Regions from separate parts of the Devosia lacusdianchii genome, predicted to be linked through region 2. Evidence: predicted binding sites of a transcription regulator. Region 2 holds the regulator's gene; the other holds the start of a gene.
The links. Region 2 encodes LexA, which represses DNA repair genes until DNA is damaged. Its sites were predicted from a motif close to TGTTCNNNNTGTGTTCNG; they were not measured.

Region 1: MF606_RS04545 (PA0069 family radical SAM protein) is a predicted target of LexA. The motif match lies at 1,628-1,645, and genes of this name have one in related genera.

What each region holds. Positions count from the first base shown of each region.
Region 1 covers NZ_CP092483.1:924,111-927,485, reverse strand. The annotation lists gene MF606_RS04550 (MDR family MFS transporter) at 1-1,290, opposite strand, end outside; gene MF606_RS04545 (PA0069 family radical SAM protein) at 1,718-2,866, shown strand; gene MF606_RS04540 (HAD family hydrolase) at 2,959-3,375, opposite strand, start outside.
Region 2 covers NZ_CP092483.1:2,202,709-2,206,083, forward strand. The annotation lists gene moaC (cyclic pyranopterin monophosphate synthase MoaC) at 1-212, shown strand, start outside; gene MF606_RS10730 (molybdopterin molybdotransferase MoeA) at 209-1,411, shown strand; gene lexA (transcriptional repressor LexA) at 1,519-2,232, shown strand; gene MF606_RS10740 (hypothetical protein) at 2,232-2,570, shown strand; gene MF606_RS21745 (nuclear transport factor 2 family protein) at 2,588-3,007, shown strand.

The DNA of each region.
Region 1 (3,375 bases), 1.3 Mb from region 2:
AATACCCGCCGCACCCGCCACCTGCTGAACAGAACCCAGGGTGGCGCTGGCATGGGAGTAAAGTTCCATACGCACCGAGCCCATCGAGGCGGTGAACACGGGGGTGAACACCAGAGCCAGGCCGACGCTCATCGCGATATGACCCACAAGGATCGCCCAGACCTGGGTATCCTGACCGACCAGCGTCAACGCCCACATCACGCCAGCCACCAGCATGGTACCGGGGACGAGCAGCAGCGTTGGGCCGAGACGATCATAGAGCCGGCCGACCACCGGACCCATGAGGCCCATGATGAGGCCACCAGGCAGCATCAGCAGACCGGTCTGGAGGGTGTCGAGCTTCAGCACGTTCTGCAGATAGATCGGCAGCAGGATAACCGTGCCCAACAGAGCCATCATGGCGACCGCCATGAGGATGATCGCGGCGCGGTAGGTGCCGGACTCGAAGGTCCGCAGGTCGAGCAGAGCCTTATCCTGACGCTGGAGCACCAGCTGACGGGCGATGAAGATAGCCATGGCAACGACGCCAACCACGATCGGCACCCAAGCCGGAATCATCGGTGCTTCGCCAGCGTGCGACGCGCCTTCACCAAAGCTGGACAGGCCATAGACCAGGCCACCAAAGGCGAGGGCCGACAGGATGACTGAAAGCACGTCGAGCGGCGCGTAGCGGGGCGTCGAGACGTTGAGCATCTTGCGGTAGCCCAGTGCCAGGGCGCCGACGGCGATCGGCAGCACCAGGATGAACATGAATCGCCAGTCAAAGTGAGCCAGGATGAAGCCGCCAATGGTCGGGCCAATGGCAGGCGCCATCGACATGACAATGGAGATATTGCCCATGGTCTTGCCGCGGCCCTCAGGTGGCACCAGCGTCATCACGGTGGTCATCAGCAGCGGCATCATGATGGCCGTACCGGTGGCCTGAATCACGCGGCCGAAGACCAGCAGTTCGAGGCCGGGCGCCACGGCACAGATGGCCGTGCCGATGGTGAAGATCGACATGGCCAGCACGAAGATAGGCCGCGTGTTGATGCGCTGCAGCAGGAAGCCGGTGATCGGGATCACCACCGCCATGGTCAGCAGGAAGGCGGTGGTCAGCCACTGCGCGGCACTGGCCGTCACCCCCAGATCCTTCATCAGATGCGGGATGGCGACGCTCATGATGGTTTCGTTGAGAAACACCACGAAGGTGGAGACCAGCAGCAGGGCGATGACCAGCTTGTTGCGCGAAGCCGTATCGGCGTCGAGCGGCGGGCTGGCCGGAATGGCGTCGTAAGTGGTGTCAGTCATGGTATTCCCCTAGGACCCGGAAATTGCGTTGTCGCCAAGACGACGAGCAGCGTCGCTTGATTTCGACGACCACTCTGAAAAATTTCTGCGACAGCCTGTGTCAGCAGCGATATAGTTAGGTATGTACTTTAGTAATGACGGTGACCAAACGGGTCAATACTAAATTTTCCGCTTAACCAATGTGCGGGACATGCGCTTTGGCGGAAGGATCGGTGGTTTAGTCCCGGGAGCAACCGCGGTCTACCCACGAAAATGCAATCGGGGATTGCAAAATCAACCTTTTTGCCCTTCCGCCCGCGGCTGGGCATACCCATATGCCGTCCAGGCATTGGAGTGCAGTTCTTGTTTTGTTCTCATTGAACTGCTACATGTTCTCATGCGTTCAGTCGTCACGATTCGACTGTTGATGCGCGGCAGGAGAACAATGATGGCCCTCTACCAGGCCCCGTCTTTCGAAGCTCTGGAAAAACTCAGCCGCAGTCGCGACGCCGATCTGGCGCGGCGCGAGCTGCTGGATCCTGATCGCATTCGCGGTCGCGGAGCGCAGTCCAATCGCAGCGGCCGGTTCGAAAAGCAGACGCGCGAGGGCTTTGAGGACGGCTGGTCGACTGTCGAGTCGCTGCCGATCTTCGAGACGATCGAGCATATCGAACGCGCCAAGACCATCATCACCACCAATGACAGCCCAGACATCGGCTTTGAGCGCTCGATCAATGCCTATCGCGGCTGCGAGCACGGGTGCTCATATTGCTTCGCGCGACCGACCCATGCCTTTCTCGGACATTCGGCTGGCGTGGAGTTCGAGCGCGATATCTATGTGAAGGTCAATGCGATCGAGGCCCTGCGGGCGGAGATCGGGGCCAGGGGCTACAAGGTCAAGCCCATTGCCATGGGCACCAATACCGACCCGTACCAGCCGGCCGAACGCAAGCACAAGCTGACGCGCGGCATTCTCGAGGTGATGCTGGAAACCCGGCATCCAGTGATGATCACCACCAAATCGGCGCTGATCATTCGCGACCTTGATCTGCTTACCGAGCTGGCTAAGCTGGGCCTGGTCAAGGTGGCGCTGTCGATGACCTCGATGGACCATAAGCTCAGCCGCAAGATGGAACCGCGCGCATCGTCGCCGGCGCGGAGGCTGGAGGCCATCAGGCTGTTGAGTGAGGCCGGTGTGCCGGTGGCGGTATTTGCCTCGCCGATGATCCCCGCGATCAACGATATGGAACTCGAACGCATTCTCGACGCCGCCAAGGCGCAGGGGGCGGTCAGCGCCTCGATGATCCTGCTGCGGCTGCCGGGCGAGGTGCGCGACGTGTTCCGCGAATGGCTGCTGCGGCATTTCCCGGACCGGGTGCGCCATGTGCTGTCGCTGGTGCGCGATACGCGGGGCGGCAAGGATTATGACGCGCGCTGGGGCGTCCGAATGACCGGGGAAGGCCCTTATGCCACCCTGCTCCGCCAGCGCTTCGACAAGGCGCGCGAGCGCTATGGCCTCGACACCAGGCTACCGGGGCTGCGCAACGACCTGTTCATCGCACCTAAGCTGGAAGACCGGCAGATGAGTCTGTTCTAGGCGAGGGCTGAGACCTCTTGTCGGACCACGAGGTCAAGCGCGTGGAGGCCTTGGTGCCACGACCTCGTTCTTCGACAAGCTCAGGATGAGGTCTACTGGGAGAATTCTGGCTCGCTGACGGTGGCGTGGATGAAGACCAGGAGTGCTGGATCATCGTAGCTGTCGGCCGAAAGAACGGCGCCGGCGGCGCGCATGTCGGCGTCGACCAACGAAGTGCGGATGCCGATGGTGGCAAGACCGGCGCCGTTGGCCGAGGCAATACCGGTGCGGGAATCCTCGAAGGCGACGGACACGCGGGCATCAGCACCGAGGTGGCGCAGACCTTCGAGATAGGGCAGCGGATGCGGCTTGCCGTGGGCGAGTTCCTCGCCGATCACCAGCGCCTTGAAGCGGTCGCGGACGCCCAGCCCATCGAGGATGAGATCGGCATTGGCGCGTGGGGCATTGGTCACCGCCGCCATGGGCAGGCCGGCGGCATCGGCCAGATCGAGCAGTTCGAACAGGCCAGG
Region 2 (3,375 bases):
TTGAGGCTGATGGCGCCGACGCCATCCAGGTCCGCGCGACGGCGGAAACCACCGGCCAGACGGGCGTCGAAATGGAAGCGCTCGTTGCCGCCTCGACAGCAGCGCTCACCCTTTACGACATGGCCAAGGCCATCGACCGGGCCATGGTCATATCAGACATCTGCCTCATGGAAAAATCCGGCGGCAAATCCGGTGACTTCACCCGGCCATGAGCCTGCTCCCCGTCGACGACGCCATTGCGGCCATCCTCAAGCGGGTCCCCGCCCCCGTGGGTAAGAGCGTCCGCCTGGCGGACGCCGCGGGGCGGGTTCTGCTGGAACCGGTGGTTGCGCGGCACGATCAGCCGCCTTTCAATGCCAGCGCCATGGACGGCTACGCCGTCCGCGCAGCGGACATTGTCGACGGCCACCGCCTCACCATGGTCGGAACCTCGCAAGCCGGCGCTGCTTATGGCGGATCGATAGAGGCCGGTCAGACTGTCCGCATCTTCACCGGCGCCCCAGTCCCTCCGGGCGCTGATACGGTGATCATGCAGGAAGAAGCCGAGGCCGAGGGCGGCATGGTCCGCTTCAACACCCGCCCGCGCCAGGGCCACAGTGTCCGCCCGCTCGGCAACGACTTCGCCACCGGGGACCAACTCATCGATCCCGGCGTCCGCCTGGCACCGGTGCAACTGGCCGTGGCCGCTGCCGCCAATGCCGATAGCCTTGTCGTAGCTCGGCGCCCGGCCATTGCCCTGCTGGCCACCGGCGACGAACTGGTTTTGCCCGGCACCGCGCTGGGCCCCGACCAGATCGTCGCCTCTAATAGCTTCGGCCTCCGCCCCTTGCTCCATCCTTATGCCGAAACAGTCACCGACTACGGCATAGCCCGCGACGATCGCGCCGCCCTCCGGCAAACGCTGGAGACCATCTTCGCAGCCGAGCCCGACATCCTGATCACGACTGGCGGCGCCAGCGTCGGCGATCATGACATCGTCCAGGAGATCCTCGTCGAACTCGGCGTAACCCTCGACTTCTGGAAGATCAACATGCGCCCCGGCAAGCCGCTGATGTTCGGCACCCGCGGCAAGACACTGATCTTCGGCCTACCAGGCAATCCCGTGTCGGCCATGGTCACGGCCATCGTCTTCATTAAACCCGCCCTGCGCCGCTGGGTTGGATATACGGGCCTCAGCAAATGGTATCTTCCGCTGGCCGGCCCGACGCCAGCCAATACAGCGCGCCGCCACTTCATGCGCGCACAGCTCATCCATACGCCGACCGGACCAGAGCTTTTCCCGATATCGCAGACCGACAGCGGCCATACTTCGTCTTTGGCCCAGGCAGAAATGCTGATTGTCCAACCTGAATTCGATCCGGGGCAAGACGCAGGAACGATTGTCGAAGCGCTCGCCATCGACGCGTTCTGATTGTCTTGGCGCCCGCAAGACTGATGAGCATATCAGCATATTGCAGAACATAACTGGAACACGTATAGTCGTTCTGCCTATGTTCCGATTCTGTTTCCGAGGGGCCAATGCTGACGCGCAAACAACACGAGCTGCTGATGTTCATCCACGAGAGGATGAAGGAAAGCGGCATCCCGCCATCGTTCGATGAGATGAAGGATGCGCTCGATCTGGCGTCCAAGTCTGGCATCCATCGGCTGATCACCGCGCTCGAAGAACGCGGCTTCATCCGCCGCCTGCCCAATCGGGCCCGCGCACTGGAGGTGGTCAAGCTCCCCGATTCGATGAACCCCTCGCTCGGCGGCCGCAAGGCGCGCTTCGAGCCATCGGTTATCGAAGGCAATCTGGGCAAGGTGGCGTCGCCTCCCGCGCGCGTATCCTCTGGCGAGGACTATGCGCGACCAATTTCCATTCCTGTTATGGGACGGATCGCGGCCGGCACGCCGATCGAGGCGATTCAGACCCATTCCCACACCATCATGGTGCCGCCCGAAATGCTCGGCGCCGGCGAACATTATGCACTCGAAGTGCGCGGTGACTCGATGATCGAGGCCGGCATTTTCGATGGCGATACCGTGCTGATCAAGAAGCAGGATGCCGCCAGCACAGGCGAGATCATCGTTGCTCTCGTGGATGATGAAGAAGCGACCCTCAAGCGCTTGCGTCGCAAGGGAAATACCATCGCTCTCGAAGCCGCCAACCCGGCTTACGAAACACGCATTTTCCCGCCTGATCGCGTCAAGGTTCAGGGACGCCTTGTTGGCCTGTTGAGGAAGTACTGATGCGCGCCGCGCTGCTTCTGGCCCTGATGCTGGTTGCAGCGCAGGGCGGCCCGTCGCTTGCGCAGGAAGTGTCCGCACGCGAGACTCGCTGCTGGGTCGGCGACGTGGCCTTCACGGCGGGCGTCGGTATCAATGCAGGCGGCGGTGTCGCCGTCTGCCGCGCCGGAACCGGCTGGGAAGCGGGCGAGCCCGATACCCCAGTGGTCGGTTGCGTGCTCGAGGACAAGTTTTCCTCGATCGGTGCCGTGGTTGGCATACGCAACAACGACAGCCTGCTGCTGCAATGCGACCCCAGCGGCCGCTGGACTACGGTGAACACGCGCCTTGCCGGCGACTGAGTTCAGGAGGCCGGGCTTTGAGCGATGGGGCCTCCAACCCAGAGCATATTGCTGCGGAAGCGGCGGCGGTGATGGCCGAATATGCCGAGCGGATCAACCATCACGATTTCGGTGATGTCGCGCCGCTAATCGCTGATGATGCAGTGTTCTGGTTTAGCGACGGCTCCCATAGCGGCCTGGCGGCGATCCGGGCGGCCTTCGAGGCAACTTGGGCTGTTCTGACCGAAGAAATCTATCGAATCGAGGCGCTACGCTGGATCGCGGCAGGCGACGGTGCAGCCAGTTGCATACACCTTTCATTGGCAGGCCACCGTCAATGGCAAGCGCGAAGCCGGCTCAGGTCGCGGAACCTCGGTTTTGGCGAAGCGGCCGGACGGCTGGAAGATCGTGCACGAACATCTCAGCCCACCCCGGTGACCAATGCCCGGCTTCGCTAGGTGGTAGGATGTCGGACCGGCCTAAGGCGCTGGACTGAGCGATCCATTTGTGGATCGTCATTGCCCGGCCTGGCCAAGCAGTCCATTTCTCCGCACGTGCTGAAGCATCGATCACCCGGACAAGCCGGGCGATGAGGATGGAACCGAAGGGCGGTTCGAGGCGCGTCGCGGTTGATCCGCCTCACTATCGGAGACCTCACGGCGCGCTTATCGAACCACGAGATCGAGCGAGTGGAGGCTTGGGTGCCACGACCTCGTGGTTCGACAGGCTGCGGCGAACGCGACAGAGCGCGCCATGTCTTAGGCAGCGCATCGACGCGAATTCACAGTAGCCGGCAAGAAAAAGGCCCGCCGAAGAGCGGGCCTTT